One region of the Kitasatospora arboriphila genome, then DNA from elsewhere that is predicted to be linked to it. Evidence: predicted binding sites of a transcription regulator. Region 1 holds the regulator's gene; the other holds the start of a gene.
What was found. Region 1 encodes HspR, which represses chaperone genes until heat shock. Its sites were predicted from a motif close to TTGAGNNNNNNNNNCTCAA; they were not measured.

Region 1 (7,920 bases):
GCCAAGGCCGAGGAGCGGTTCAAGGACATCTCCGAGGCGTACGACGTCCTGTCGGACGAGAAGCGCCGCAAGGAGTACGACGAGGCCCGCAGCCTGTTCGGCAACGGGGGCTTCCGTCCCGGCGGCGCCGGCGGCAACTACAACTTCGACTTCGGCGACCTGTTCTCCGGCTCCGGTGGCGGCGGCGGGGGCGGCGGCATCGGCGACGTCTTCGGCGGCCTGTTCAACCGCGGCGGCCGGCAGGCCCAGCCGCGGCGCGGCGCCGACGTCGAGACCGAGGTGACGCTCTCGTTCACCGAGGCGGTGGACGGCGCGACCGTCCCGCTGCGGATGACCAGTCAGGCCCCGTGCCGCGCCTGCGCCGGCACCGGCGCGAAGACCGGCACCACCCCGCGGGTCTGCCCGACCTGCGTCGGTGCGGGCACCGTCAGCCGCGGCCAGGGCGCCTTCGCCCTCTCCGACCCGTGCCGCGACTGCAAGGGCCGCGGCATGATCGTCGACGACCCCTGCACGGTGTGCCACGGCAGCGGCCGCGCCTCCTCGGCCCGGACGATGCAGGTGCGCATCCCGGCCGGGGTGCAGGACGGCCAGCGGATCCGCCTCAAGGGCAAGGGCGCCCAGGGCGAACGCGGCGGCCAGCCGGGCGACCTCTACGTCAGCGTGCACGTGGACGCCCACCCGGTGTTCGGCCGCAAGGCCGACAACCTCACGGTGACCGTGCCGGTCACCTTCCCCGAAGCGGCCCTCGGCGGGACGATCGAGGTCCCGACCCTCAACGGGCCCGCGGTGAAGCTCAAGCTGCCGGCCGGCAGCGCCAACGGCCTCACCCTCCGGGCCCGGGGCAAGGGCGCCACCCGCAAGGACGGCACCCGCGGCGACCTGCTGGTCACCGTCGAGGTCGTCGTCCCCAAGCACGTCACCGGAGACGCGCTGAACGCACTGGAGCAGTACCGCGAGGCCACCGCCTCGGACGACCCGCGTGCCGCCCTCTTCCAGGCGGCGGAGGGAGCGTGACCAGATGACGACCCCCGACAGTCCGATCGGCCCGGGCCTCGGCGAGGGCCTTCCCGGCTCGGTGCCGCGCCGCCCCCGCGGCACCCCTGCACCGCAGTACGTGCTGACCGAGGACACCCCGGTGTACGTGATCTCGGTGGCCGCGGAGCTCTCCGGCCTGCACCCGCAGACCCTGCGCCAGTACGACCGGCTCGGCCTGGTCTCCCCGGACCGCACGGCCGGCCGGGGCCGGCGCTACTCGGCCCGGGACATCCAGCAGCTGCGGGAGGTCCAGCGCCTCTCCCAGGACGAAGGCATCAACCTGGCCGGCATCAAGCGGATCATCGAGCTGGAGAACCAGGTCGCCGCGCTCCAGGCCCGCGTGGCGGAGCTCGCCGACGCCCTCGACGGGGCCGCCACCGCCATCCAGCAGCGCGAGGCGGCGGTGCACGCCTCCTACCGCCGCGACCTGGTGCCGTACCAGCAGGTCCAGCAGTCCAGTGCGCTGGTGGTCTGGCGTCCCAAGCGCTGACCGGACCCCAGGGGTCTCCCAGGCCGCCGGTTCCCTCCTCCCGGGGGGTGCCGGCGGCCTGCTGTCGGATGAGACAGTGCGGTACTCCACCGTGCACGGGCGGCGGGAATGTCCGGCGCGGGGGCTCCCCGCAGCTCCGGGGCGCCTATGATCCCCGGAGAAGCGGTACCGGCCGCGCCGCACCGGTTTGACCGATGGCAAGGAGCCTGATGAGTGAGACCGACGAACCGGGCCTCACCCCACGCGGGCTGGGCGTCCTGTCGAGCGAGGCCCGCCAGCTCTACCGCAACGTCCTGAAGTCGCACGGCCGGGTCTCCCCCGACCTGGAGGCCCCGGAGGGCAGCAAGGCCCTGGACGAGCTGCTCGACATCGGGCTGCTCGTGCCGGACACCGACGACCCGGCGGTGCTGGTGGCCGTCGACCCCGAGCAGCTGTCGGCCCGGCTGACCAGCCTGTGGCAGCGCAAGGCGCTCGACCTGCTGCAGCGGGCGGTGTCCCTGCCGGCCGACCTCCAGGACCTCGCCGAGGACTTCCGCACCCCGCGCAAGGCGGGCGGGATCATCGAATACGTCCATGGCAAAGTGCTGATAAACCAGCGGCTGGGCCAGCTCGTCAGCGGGTGCTCCGAGGAGATGCTGGCGGCCCAACCGGGCGGCCCCCGCCCGCCGGAGGCGCTGGCCGGAGTCATCGCCCGGGATCTGGAAACTCTGCGCCGCGGCGCGACCATTCGGACGATCTACCACCCGAGCACCCGGTATCACGCGCCCACCCGCGACTATGTCGCCTCGATAACCGCGGCCGGCGGCCGGGTCCGAACGCTGGACGAGCCCTACACCAGATTGATCGTGATCGATCGGCGCACCGCGGTGATCCCGGTGGTCGACGATCTCAACTTGGCCGCGTTCATTCACGATCAGGCCGTCATCAGCTACCTGATCGAGGAGGTCTTCGAGCGGAACTGGAGTCGGGCCCTGGATTTTGACGGCTCACCGACAGTTCCGCCCCAGGTGGTTTCCCGGCTGCGGCAGACGATCATCGATCTGATGCTCAAGGGAATCAATCACCGCGTCATCGCCCGGCGCCTGGGCATCAGCGAGCGCACGCTCGCCCGCCACATCGCGGAGATGCGCGAGGACTACCAGGTGGAGTCGCTCTTCCAGCTCGGCTGGGTGCTCGCCCGCTCGGCGAAGGAGTCACCGGCCGACCAGGCCGACTTCGGCTGACGGTCGGACCCCGGGCGCCCCGTCCCGCCCGGGAGCAGTACCTTCGCCGCCCGTCAGGTCCAGGCGGAGTCGTCCAGCAGCAACAGCGAGCCCGTCCTGGCCTGCACGGTCTCCGCCGCGGCCGCCTGGTCGGCGTGCACGCTGCGGAGTGTCCAGGCGCTGTCGGCCGCAGCCGGATTACTACCCGTCAATATCGCCGCACCCATGACAACTGGCACGACGGCAAGCCGAACAAACCGGCGCATACGAGACATTGCGACCGATCCCTCCTCTGGGAATGCCTACCGAGTGAATAGAGAAGTCTCGAACATTGGCCCAAATCATGCCGCAAGAGCACGCTCGGTGTCACGATCGGCGCATTCCCGCGGGTGCGTCATCTCGCTGCCAGGCAGCCATATGACACCACGTGCCGGTGGACTTGTCGGTCACGAACGTTGGACGATCAGCACGGTCACACCACATCCGCGGCGCCCGAGCAGCCACGACGGCACCGCCCCGACCACACCACAGCGGAACTCGCCTCGGGGCGAGCCCGGACGCCAATCGCTCGCCGGACGCCAGACCAGCCAGCGGCCAATCCCCGGAGTCGACATGAGTGAGCCCTACCTGCGCCATCGCACCGCCCAGGCCTCCGAGGGCCGGCGCGCACGGGTCTTCCTGGCCGCACCGCTGATGCGGCTCACCGGCCCGGCCGACAGCGTGGTGACCCTGGCCAGCCGCACCCGGCTGACCACCCTGCGGACGACCCTGCTGCGCAGCGGCGCGGCCGTGTACAGCGCCCACCACAGCGACGCCTGGACGATCGCCGGCCGCGCCCCCGAGCCCCGGGTGCCCTCCGACTTCCGGGCGCTGCAGACCGCCGACCTGGTCTTCGCGTACGTCGGCGCGCCGCTGTCGGCCGGTGTCAGCCTGGAACTGGGCTGGGCCTCGGCGCTGCGCAAGCCGATCGTGCTGCTGGTGGACGAGGCGATCACGCACAACCCGCTGATCGCCACCATCGAGCAGGTCGCGCCGGTGCTGCCGCTGGTGTTCGACGACGGCTGGTCGCAGGACGCCCTGCAGCACACCGTGGAGACGGCGCTGGACTGGGCCGGCATGGCGCTCTCGCTGCGCGAGGGCTTCTGGACGGCCCCCGGCGAGCAGTTCCCGGTGCCGCGGCAGTCCAAGGGCGACTCGTTCGGCTACTGGTCCCCGGGGATCGCCACCGGCTGACGCGGCGTCACTCCGGCCGCTCCTCGGGCGCGTCGGCGCGCATCTGCCAGCCGAGCTGGAAGAGCGTCTCGGCGCCGTACAGCTCGCGCAGCCGGGCGATGTGCGCGGCCACGGTGCGCTCGCCGAGCCCGAGCCGGCTCGCGACCGTCCGCTGGGTCAGCCCCTGCGCCAGCAGCCGGCCGACCTGCTCGTGCACCGGGATGCCCTTGCCGTCCTGCGGGGCGGTGCGCCACTGCACCCGCTCCGCGCGCTCCCAGTCGCGCTCGAAGACGCCGACCAGGTAGCCGACCACCGCCGGGTCCTCGACGAAGGCCGCGCTGCTGTTGTCGGCCGCGGCGGGGAGCACCGCGATCCGGCGGTCGAAGATCAGCATCCGGGTGAAGGGCTCGGCGAGGATGCGGAACCGGGCGCCGAGCTCGGTCAGTTCGGCCGCGTAGTCGGCCGTCGCCTCGTCCAGCCGCGCGCCCGGGTGGTAGACGGTGCGCAGCGTGGCCCCGCGGGCCAGGAAGGCCCGGGCGCGGTCCAGGCCGGCCGCCAGGTGCCCGGCAGGGCGGGCACCGCCGGGCTGGAGCGCCAGCCCCTCCTCACGGGCGTCCGCCTCCAGCTGCAGGAGGCGGTGCCGGATCTGGCCGAAGCCGTGGACGTGCTGGACCTCGCCGGTGCGGTCGACCCGGGGCGGGGTGGCGTCGTAGGCCTGGGCCAGGTCCTCCAGTGCTCCGGGCATCTGCTCGGCCCGGATCAGCATCCGGGTGCCGGCCGACCGCAGGCCGGCGCTGAGCCGGTCGCTGACCGTCCTGGGGTTCACCGCGGTGAGCGAGGCGTCCTCGGCGTGGTGCACCAGGAATCCCAGCTCGACCAGCCGGAGCACCGCCTCCGGGTTCTCCGCGAGCGCGTCGCGGAACATCACCCGGCCGCCCTGGGCCAGGACCGCCCGGTAGAGGGCCCGCTCCTCCTCGTTCGGGAGCGCTCCCGTGCCGTCGTCAGCCATGCCGCTCTCCCCGCTGTGACCGTCCCATGGAGATAGAGCGCTCGCGAGCGGAAAACGTCACAGGACATGTCATCCGCGGCGGTGCCGTGCGCGTCCGGTCAGTCACGGCGGCTCCCCCGCATCAGCCAGCCGAGCTGGAAGAGGGTCTGGGCGCCGTACCTCTCGCGCAGCCGGGAGATGTGTCCGGCGACGGTGCGCTCGCTGAGTCCGAGCCGGGTGGCGACGGCCCGCTGGGTGAGCCCCTGGGCGAGCAGCCGGCCGACCCGGTTGGCGGCGGAGGCCGCGACGGCGGGGGTGTCCACCTCGGCCCACTGGACGACGTCGGCCCGGGCCCAGTCCCGTTCGAAGGTCTTGACCAGGAAGGCGACGGCCGCCGGGTCGGAGATGAAGGCGGCGCGGCTGTAGTCGTCGGCGGCGGGGACGACGGCGACCGCGCGGTCGATGATCAGCATCCGCTCGAAGGACTCGTCGAGGACGCGCAGTCCGGCGCCCTGTTCGGTGAGTTCGGCGGCGTAGCCGAGCGTCCACGGCTCGGCGAGGACCTGCGGCTGGTAGAGGGTGCGCATCCGGGCGCCGCGCTGCACCAGGGCGAGGTCCTGGGGCCGGGCGAGGGTGATGGTGGCCGGCTGCCGGGGGCCGGGCTGGGCGGTGAGCATCTCCTGCTTGCACTCGGAGACGAGTTCGGCGATCCGGTGGCGGATCCGCTCGCGGCCGTGGACGTAGGTGGCGCGCTGCGGGTCGTCCGCCTGCCGGGGGAGCGAGTCGTACGCCCGGGTGAGCGGGTCGAGGTCGGCGGGGAGGCGTTCGGCCCGCCAGAGCAGGTCCGCGGCGGCGGAGCGCATCTCCGAGCCGATCCGCTCGCCCACGGCGCGCGGGCTGACCGCCACGTAGGCGCCGTCGATCGGATTGGGCACCAGCAGGCCGACCCGGACGAGCTGGTCGACCACGGCGCGGTCCTGCTCGGGGACGGTGGACAGCGGAATCCGCCCGCCACGGGCGAGCACGGCGAGGTAGAGCCCGCGTCCCGCCTCGTCGGGCAGTCCGGAGCCCCGGTCCGTCGGTTCCGCAGCCACCTGGAAGTCTCCCTGCCGAACTTTCCCCTCAGTGTCGGATCATGATCTCAACAAGTTCGGATCGGGAGGGATTCGGTACCCCTTTTCGACGCGTCCCCCGGCCGGCGCGCACGGAGCGCGCGGGCCGGGGGACCCGTCATGTCACGCCGTTGCCGAAGGCGCTTCCGGCGAGGCGGAGCAGCAACGCCTCGCCGAGTCCGGTTCCGGGGGCCATCACCACACATGGCGTCCCGGCCGGCGCTCTTCCCCCCGCGGCAGCGGCGCGGACGCACCACCACCCACACTGAAGAGCAAGTCACCGTCCCTCGGGCTGCGGTTGCCCGGACGGCTGGCGTGGTTCCACCCTCACAGCGTGACGGCCGAGTCACAAGTGGCCACCGCCTGCAGGTTTCCGCAAGTGCATGAACTTGCAGTCTCCGGCCCGCGCGGCGGAACGGAAATCTCCGGTCCGGTCGACATCCGGGTGTCCACCCGGGGTGCGGTGCCCACCAAACGTCCATTCGGCGTCCCTGAGCCCTCCACACGGCCGATCCCCCCCTGCGGGGGAATTCGTGCGGCAGCACGCCGCCGGGCGCCGGATCGTACCCGCGAACGGGCCCGCGGCGCTGCCGGAGCGGCTCCGACCTGGGCGGCAGCCGCCGGATGGCACCGCGTGCCACCGGCTTCCGGACGCCTGTCCGAATGCCCGGGAAAGGCCGCCGCGGGATTCGTGCACCGAGCATCTCCGGGCGGATTACCGTCGTCCGCTCCGGCCGCCCCGGAACGCCGCCGCGGGATAACCGCAATTCGCGGCCCGGTGTGTTCTGCGCCACGCCGCCGAAGTGCGCCGCGGGCCGGCCGCGCCGGTCCGGCGTTCAGGGATTCCGCACCGGCTCCGGGGCGTCGGCCGCCTCCGGACGGGGCGCCGCACCCGCCCGGAGGGTCGCCGGGAGCGCGGCCGCCGTGCGCACCGCCGCCACCGCCCAGGCGGCGAGCAGCAGGGCGTACAGGGCCGCGGACAGCCCGGCGAAGCCGCCGAAACCGGTGTGCCGGGCCAGTGCCGCCGCCCCGGTCACCAGGGTGCCCACCGGGAAGGTGAAGGCCCACCAGGTCATCGCGAAGGGCATCTTGGACCGCAGGGCCCGCACGTTCGCGGCCACCGCCGGGACGAGCCACAGCAGGGCGAAGCCGAGCACCGCCACCCCGTACAGCACCGACAGGGCCCGGCCCGGCCCGGCGAGCGCCGGGGCCGCCGTGCGCGCGGCGTCGGCCAGTCCGCCCGCCGCGGTGGTCGACTGGCCGAGCGGGCCGAGTACCAGGAAGAGCGACGGGGTGAGCACCGGGGCGAGCCGCCCGTGCACCAGGCCGGCGAAGACCACCGGCAGCACCAGCGCCACACCGAACAGGCCGGCGCCGAACAGGCCGCAGCCGGCGTACAGCAGTACCGGCCGCCAGGGCTCCGGCAGGTGCGGGACGAGCGCCGAGCCCGCGGAGGCGGCGACCAGCGGGGCGACCGCGGGCAGCAGCCAGGTCGGGTTGGCCTCGCGGGCCGGGATCCGGTGCCGGGTGATCATCAGGTACGGGACGCCCGCGGCGACGGCGACCGCGTACAGGGCGCCGGCGCACCAGAGCACCAGGTCGGCGGTGACCGCGGCGCGGGTGCCGAGGACGGGGGCGCCCGCCACCAGGGTGGCGTGCCCCACGGCGAGCAGCGCCATCGGCGGGCAGCCCTGGAAGACGGCGGTGGCCGGCTCGTCCAGCAGCTGCGCGCGGACGGCGCCGGGGTGCCGGACCAGCTGCACCGCCCGGGCCGCCGCCACGGCCGCCAGCGCGGCCACCGCCACCAGCCAGACGACCGCCGCGAAGCCCGTCCGCCCGGGCAGGCCCACCGGGACGGCGGTCGCGCCGGTGGCGACGATC
Region 2 (7,920 bases), on a different contig from region 1:
CCCCGACCTGCACCGGGGCCCGCGACCGCGCTCGTCGCGGGCCGGCTCGCGGGCTGCCGGTCAGGCGCCGAGCAGCGGAGCGCCGGCGGCGAGCACGGCGGCGATCCTGGCGGCCGCGGCCTCGTCCTTCTCGACCGGGTCGAGGACGGGTCCGGCGGCGGTGTCCCAGCGGCGGGCGACCTCGGCGGGATGTTCGCCGGTGAGCAGACCGGCGGCCTGGGCGGCGGCGCCGAGGGCGACGAGTTCGCCGGCGGCGGGCACCTGGACGGCCCGGCCGGAGAGCCGCCGCACGGTGTCCTGCCAGGCGCGTCCGCGGGCTCCGCCGCCGATGAGCAGCAGCGGTGCGTCGCCCGCGGTCTCGCTGCCGGCGGCGAGCACCAGGTCGAGGGCGGCGAGCAGGGCGTACGCGGCGCCGTCGTAGGCGGCCTGGAGCAGTTGGCCGGGGGTGGTGTCGTGGCGCAGGCCGTGGACGAGGCCGGCGGCGTGCGGCAGGGCGGGGGTGCGCTCGCCGTCGAGGAAGGGCAGGACGACGGCCTCGCCGCCGGGTTCGACGGCCTGCCGGTCGCGGCCGAGCAGGGTGGCGAACCGGTCGACGGCGAGGGTGCAGTTGAGGGTGCAGGCGAGCGGCAGCCAGTCGCCGTGGGCGGCTGCGAAGCCGGCCACGGTGCCGGTCGGATCGGCGGGCCGGCCGCGGGTGACGGCGTAGACGGTGCCGGAGGTGCCGAGCGAGAGGGCGGGCTGTCCGTGGACGGCACCGGTGCCGCCGCCGAGGCCGAGTCCGAGGGCGGCGGCCGCGTTGTCGCCGGCGCCGAGGGCGACGGGAATGCCGGGCCGCAGTCCACCGAAGGGGCCGGTGGTCTCGCCGGCCGCGGTGCCGGGTTCGGCGAGCGGCGGCAGCAGGGCCTCGTCCAGGCCGACGAGGTCGAGGACGCCGCGGTCCCAGCCGTGCTCGCCCCACCAGCCGGTGCCGGAGGCGTCGCTGCGTTCGGCGGCGGGCCGGCCGGTGAGCCGCTCGGTGAGGTACTCGTGCGGCAGCCGGACGGCGGCGACCCGGCCGGTGAGGCCGTGGTCGCGCAGCCAGGCCCACTTGGCGACGGTGAACGAGGCGTTGGGGACGCTGCCGGTGCGGCGGGCCCAGTCCTCGCGGCCGAGCTCGTCGACCAGCGCGGCGGCCTGTCCGGCCGAGCGGGTGTCGTTCCAGAGCAGCGCGGGGTGGACCGGGACGCCGTCGGCGTCGAGGGCGACCAGTCCGTGCTGCTGTCCGCCGATCGCGAGGGCCTCGGCGCGCCCGGCGCAGCCGGTGCCGGCGACCGCGTCCTGCAGTGCCTGCCACCACTGCCGCGGGTCGCTCTCGCGGGCGCCGCCGCTGCCGGTGACGGTGTGCGCCGCCCGGCCTTCGCCGAGCACCTCGCCGGTGGCGGTGTCCACCGCGAGCGCCTTGGTGGACTGGGTGGAGCTGTCCACCCCGATGACGATCCCTGCCATGACTTCCTCTCCGTCCGCCGCGCCGGGACTTCCCTTCCGTGCCTGGGGATATTAGTTTGTTTTCTGCCCTGACGAATAGACCCCAGGAGTTCCGCCATGCCCACCCCCACCCCCGCGGACAAGTTCACCTTCGGCCTGTGGACCGTCGGCTGGCAGGGCCGCGACCCCTTCGGCGACGCCACCCGCCCGGCCCTCGACCCGGTGGAGACGGTGCACCGGCTGGCCGAGCTGGGCGCCCACGGCGTGACCTTCCACGACGACGACCTGATCCCGTTCGGCTCCTCGGACGCGGAGCGCGACGCGATCGTCAAGCGCTTCCGCACCGCCCTGGACGCCACCGGCCTGAAGGTCCCGATGGCCACCACCAACCTCTTCACCCACCCGGTCTTCAAGGACGGCGCCTTCACCGCCAACGACCGCGACGTCCGCCGCTACGCGCTGCGCAAGACGATCCGCAACATCGACCTCGCGGTGGAGCTCGGTGCCACCACCTACGTCGCCTGGGGCGGCCGCGAGGGCGCCGAGCACGGCGCCGCGAAGGACGTCCGGGTGGCGCTGGACCGCCTGAAGGAGGCCTTCGACCTGCTCGGCGAGTACGTCGAGGAGCAGGGCTACGACCTGCGCTTCGCCATCGAGCCCAAGCCGAACGAGCCCCGCGGCGACATCCTGCTGCCGACCGTCGGCCACGCGCTGGCCTTCATCGGGAGCCTGGAGCGCCCGGAGCGGGTCGGCCTCAACCCGGAGGTCGGCCACGAGCAGATGGCCGGGCTGAACTTCACGCACGGCATCGCCCAGGCGCTGTGGCACGGCAAGCTCTTCCACATCGACCTCAACGGCCAGTCCGGCATCAAGTACGACCAGGACCTGCGCTTCGGCGCCGGCGACCTGCGCAGCGCCTTCTGGCTGGTGGACCTGCTGGAGTCGGCGGGCTACGACGGCCCGCGGCACTTCGACTTCAAGCCGCCGCGCACCGAGGACTTCGAGGGCGTGTGGGCCTCGGCCGCGGCCTGCATGAGCAACTACCTGATGCTCAAGGAGAAGGCCCTGGCGTTCCGCGCCGACCCGGCGGTGCAGGAGGCCCTGCGGGCGTCCCGCCTGGACGAGCTGGCCCGGCCGACCGCCGAGGACGGCCTGGCGGCGCTGGTCGCCGACCGCGGCGCGTTCGAGGACTTCGACGTGGACGCGGCGGCCGCCCGCGGCATGGCCTTCGAGCAGCTCGACCAGCTCGCGATGGAGCACCTGCTCGGCGTCCGCTGAGCGGCGTGCCGCACCGGCCGTCCGCCGGGGGCGCTCAGACCCGCTCGGGTTCGAGGTCCTCGGCGGGCGGCTGGAGCCCGCTGCGGGTGAAGACCCAGCGGTTCATCGCCCAGAAGCGGAAGATCATGGCCAGGAAGGTGCCGACGATCATGCCGCTGAGGAAGTCGGCGACCTCCTGCGTGAGCGCGGTGACGTCCGGCTCGCGGAGGTCCAGGACGTACCGGGAGAAGATCAGCGGCAGGTCGTTGACGACCACCGCGAGCGCGCTGACCACGAAGAAGAGGATCGCCTCGCGCTGCCGGCCGTTCGCCCGGAACGACCACTGGCGGTTGAGGACGTAGGAGACCACCGTCGCGATCACCGTGGCGACGGTCAGCGCGACCACCGGCTTGTGCTGCAGCACGGTGAACTTCAGCCCGAGGTCGACGACGGTGGTCAGCACGAAGCAGGTGCCGCCCACCAGCAGGAACTTCACCAGCTTGCGGTGCCGCACCAGGAACGGCCGGTACCGCTCCGGGACTCGGGCCAACGCGCGTTGCGTAGGGGACGGCATTTCGGCAGTCTCGCACGCCCGGGTCCGTGCGGCGTACTCGTGACATCCGCACGGGGTAACGACCCGGGGCGCACGCCGCAGGGGCGCGCGGTGCCGCTCGGCACCCCGCGCCCCTGCGCCCGCCGAACCTCAGGCGGCGACCAGTACCTCCGCCGGCTCCAGGGCCAGCTTCAGCACCTCGCGGACGTCGGCGACGGCGTGCACGGTGAGCCGCTCCAGCACCTCGGCGGGCACGTCGTCCAGGTCCGCCTCGTTGCGCCGCGGGATGATCACCGTGCTGACCCCGGCCCGGTCGGCGGCGAGCAGCTTCTGCTTGACGCCGCCGATCGGCAGCACCCGGCCGGTGAGGGACACCTCGCCGGTCATCGCCACGTCGGTGCGCACCTTGCGCCCGGACAGCAGCGAGGCGAGCGCGGTGGTCATGGTGATGCCGGCGCTCGGGCCGTCCTTGGGGACGGCGCCCGCCGGGACGTGCAGGTGGATGCCGCGGTCCCGCAGCCCGGTGACGGGCAGTTCGAGTTCGGCGCCGCGCGAGCGGAGGTAGGAGAGCGCGATGTGCGCGGACTCCTTCATCACGTCGCCGAGCTGCCCGGTGAGGGTGAGCCCGGTGGAGCCGGTCTCGGCGTCGGCGAGCGAGGCCTCGATGTAGAGGACGTCGCCGCCCGCGCCGGTGACGGCCAGCCCGGTGGCGACGCCGGGGACGGCGGTGCGCCGCTCGGCGGGCTCCTGGGCGGACTCGGGGGTGTGGTGCGGCCGGCCGATCAGTCCGCGCAGGTCGTCGGCACCGATCGCGGCGGGCAGCCGCCGCTCGCCGAGTTCGCTCTGCGCGGCGACCTTGCGCAGGATGCGCGCGATCGACCGCTCCAGGTTCCGCACGCCCGCCTCGCGGGTGTACTCGCCGGCGAGCCTGCGCAGCGCGCCCTCGTCGACCGCCACCTCGTCGTCCTTCAGCCCGGCCTTGGCGAGCTGCCGGGGCAGCAGGTGGTCGCGGGCGATGACGACCTTCTCGTCCTCGGTGTAGCCGTCGAGCCGGACGAGCTCCATCCGGTCGAGCAGCGGCTCGGGGACGGCCTCCAGCACGTTGGCGGTGGCGAGGAAGACCACGTCGGAGAGGTCGAGCTCGACCTCCAGGTAGTGGTCGCGGAAGGTGTGGTTCTGCGCCGGGTCGAGGACTTCGAGCAGGGCGGCGGCCGGGTCGCCGCGGTAGTCGGAGCCGACCTTGTCGATCTCGTCGAGCAGGACGACCGGGTTCATCGAGCCGGCCTCCTTGATCGCCCGGACGATGCGGCCGGGCAGCGCACCGACGTAGGTGCGCCGGTGGCCGCGGATCTCGGCCTCGTCGCGGACGCCGCCGAGCGCCACCCGGACGAAGGAGCGGCCCATGGCCCGGGCGACGGACTCGCCCAGCGAGGTCTTGCCGACGCCGGGCGGGCCGACCAGGGCGAGCACCGCACCGCCGCGGCGGCCGCCGATCTGCCCCAGCCCCTGGTCGGCGCGGCGCTTGCGAACGGCCAGGTACTCGACGATCCGGTCCTTCACGTCCGAGAGGCCGGCGTGGTCGGCGTCGAGCACGGCGCGGGCGCCGGCGATGTCGTAGGAGTCGGTGGACCGCTCGTTCCAGGGCAGTTCGAGGACGGTGTCCAGCCAGGTGCGGATCCACGAGCCCTCGGGCGACTGGTCGCTGGACCGCTCCAGCTTGTCGACCTCCTTGAGGGCCGCCTCGCGGACCTTCTCCGGCAGGTCGGCGGCCTCGACGCGGGCCCGGTAGTCGTCCTCCTCGGAGGCGGACTCGCCGTTCAGCTCGGCGAGCTCCTTGCGGACGGCCTCCAGCTGGCGGCGGAGCAGGAACTCCTTCTGCTGCTTGGCGACCCCTTCTTCCACGTCCTTGCGGATGGTGTCGTTGACCTCCTCCTCGGCGAGGTGGTCGCGCAGCAGGGTGAGCGCGTACTCCAGGCGGGCCAGCTGGTCGGCCTCCAGCAGCACCTTGAGCTTCTGCTCGGCGGTGGCGAAGGGCGCGTAGCCGATGTTGTCGGCGAGTTCGCCGACGCCGTCGATGGCCGCGACCCGGTCGACGATCTGCCAGGCGCCGCGCTTGCGCAGCCACTGGGTGGAGAGCGCCTTGTACTCCTTCACGAGGTCGGCGGCCCGGCCGGCCACGGCGGTGCCGGCGGAGGACTCCCGGAAGGGCGTGGTCTCGACCCAGAGGGCGGCGCCGGGGCCGGTGGTGCCGGCGCCGATGCGCACCCGGCGCACGGCGCGCACCAGCGCGGCCGGGTCGCCGTCGGCGAGGCGGCCGACCTGTTCGACGGTGGCCAGCGTGCCGGCGGCGGCGTACGAGCCGTCGAGGCGCGGCACCAGCAGCACCTGGGGCTTGCCCGGGCCGGTCGCCGCCGCCCGGGCGGCCTCGACGGCGGCGCGGACCTCGGCGTCGGACAGGTCGAGCGGGACGACCATGCCCGGGAGCACCACCTCGTCGTCGAGCGGCAGCACGGGCAGGGTGAGCGGAACGGACGTCGATGCCATGATCTCTCCCCAGTCAGCGAAGTTGAGCTGACCTGACTAAGGATTGGCAGGGCGCGATTGTTCCCCGGGCGTCGTTCGCTCTGAGCGATCACCGACGGTGACCGGAAAAACGCAGGTCAGGCGCACGGAGGCGCAGGGAAGCGCCGCCGGGCGCGGGTGGGGCGGCGCAGGTCAGGCGCGGACGGGCAGCGGGGCCGGGGCGGGCCGGCGGCGCCGGAGCGGGCGCCGGGGGCCGCGGCGCAGCGGGCGCCAGAGGGCGATGCCGATCAGCAGGGCGGCCGGGTGGCCGATGCCGGTGACGAGGTCGGTCCCGTCGAGGAACTGCTCGCCGACCAGGACGGCGGCGATGCCGAGGGCGAGGTTCCGGCCGGCCGGGGGCAGCAGGCCGGCGAGCGCGCCGAGGCTGGCGAGGACGCCGTAGCTGACGCCGATGTCGAGGTCGCCGAGGGCGTCGACGGGCAGCGCACGGACGGCGACCGCGGCCAGCACCACGGCCTGGGAGAGCAGGGTGGCGCCGACGTGCCCGGCGGCGAACACCCCGGCCGCCCGGCGGCCCCCGACCCGGCGCTCCAGCGGGGCGACCGTCAGCAGGAAGGCCCACAGATAAGGGGTCCACAGCGGGCCGGCCACCCAGAGGCCGCTGGCCGCGAGGGCGAGCACGGGGTGGTGCGCGAGGTTGTGAACGTCGGTGGAGGAGAGCGCCTGCAGCCGGTGCACCAGCTGCGGGTCCCCGAACCGGGTGAAGAGGGTGGTGCCGAGCAGCAGGGCCAGGTAGCCGAGTGCGAAGGGGTTGCGCCGCGGGGTGGGGAGCGCTCCGTGCAGCCCCCGGAGCAGGCCGCGCGCGCGGTCGCGGACCAGGTCGCGGCGTGCCGCCGCACGGCCGGTGCCGCTCGCCGCCATGGGGCCCTCCGTCCGCCGGACTGCCGTCACCCGCCCCGTGTGCAACGTGTCGAGGGCGTGCGGAAATCCGCACGGACGGTGCCCGCGGAGACACCGGCGGCCCTTGTCGTGACCACGATACGTTCCAAGGCTGGGAGCCCGCTGGGGAAGAGCTGTGAAGAATGCTTGAGCTTCGACGCACCGGCTGCACGCCTTGGTCCGTACCTGCCCTCCGTTCACGGAGGAGCAGCCCAAAAGTAAGGGGCACGAGTAGCATTCGGGACCATACGGATCGTTACAACTGCGAATTTCGCCCGGTAAGGTATCGCCCCGTGCCCGGTCCCGACGGGGATCGGCATCGATCCGTGGCCCGGATGTGTCCGGGCCACCTGCCGGAACGCCCCCGGTGTCCGTACTCTGCGTGGAGTGCGGGTCGGGTGTGCGGACCACACACGGCGCATCCACGCCGCGCAGGGGGCCGACGGCGGAACGGCACCCAGCCGACGCGGCAGGCCGGGCACAGCCCACATACGGACCGAGACGACTACGACGCGGCGCCGCCACCCCCACAGGTGTCGGCCCGCAGCCCTGGGGGCGGTGGCGTGACCGTGACAGAGATTCAGCAAGAGACCGGCAGCAGCCCGGTCGGTACGCAGCGGCGAGTACTGGTGGTGGAGGACGAACCGACCATCGCCGAGTCCATCGCAGCCCGCCTGGGAGCGGAGGGCTTCAAGGTCGCCGTGGCCCACGACGGGCCCGGCGCGGTGGACGGCTTCCACACCTGGCAGCCCGACCTGGTGGTGCTCGACATCATGCTGCCGGGCTTCGACGGCCTGGAGGTGTGCCGCCGGATCCAGGCGCAGCGCCCGGTGCCGGTGCTCATGCTGACCGCGCGGGACGACGAGACGGACCTGCTGGTCGGCCTCGGCGTCGGTGCGGACGACTACATGACCAAGCCGTTCTCCATGCGTGAGCTGGCGGCCCGCGTCAACGTGCTGCTGCGCCGCGTCGAGCGCGCCCAGCAGGCGGCGAGGACGCCGGCGCTCGGCTCGCTGCGCTTCGGCGAGCTGGAGATCGACCACGTGCAGCGCCGGGTGCGGCTCGGCTCGGGCGACGTCCACCTGACGCCGACCGAGTTCGACCTGCTGGCCTGCCTCGCCGCGCAGCCGCGCGCGGTGCTCACCCGCGAGCAGCTGCTCGCGGAGGTCTGGGACTGGACGGAC

Region 2: lon (endopeptidase La) is a predicted target of HspR. The motif match lies at 5,841-5,859, and genes of this name have one in related genera.

Annotation. Positions count from the first base shown of each region.
Region 1 covers NZ_BAAALD010000031.1:65,503-73,422, forward strand. The annotation lists gene dnaJ (molecular chaperone DnaJ) at 1-1,014, shown strand, start outside; gene ABD353_RS17790 (heat shock protein transcriptional repressor HspR) at 1,019-1,525, shown strand; gene ABD353_RS17795 (TrmB family transcriptional regulator) at 1,735-2,748, shown strand; gene ABD353_RS17800 (hypothetical protein) at 2,802-2,939, opposite strand; gene ABD353_RS17805 (hypothetical protein) at 3,340-3,960, shown strand; gene ABD353_RS17810 (LuxR family transcriptional regulator) at 3,968-4,948, opposite strand; gene ABD353_RS17815 (LuxR C-terminal-related transcriptional regulator) at 5,047-6,021, opposite strand; gene ABD353_RS17820 (SLAC1 family transporter) at 6,876-7,920, opposite strand, start outside.
Region 2 covers NZ_BAAALD010000029.1:18,916-26,835, forward strand. The annotation lists gene xylB (xylulokinase) at 61-1,485, opposite strand; gene xylA (xylose isomerase) at 1,582-2,742, shown strand; gene ABD353_RS16865 (GtrA family protein) at 2,777-3,271, opposite strand; gene lon (endopeptidase La) at 3,425-5,818, opposite strand; gene ABD353_RS16875 (rhomboid-like protein) at 5,990-6,718, opposite strand; gene ABD353_RS16880 (response regulator transcription factor) at 7,306-7,920, shown strand, end outside.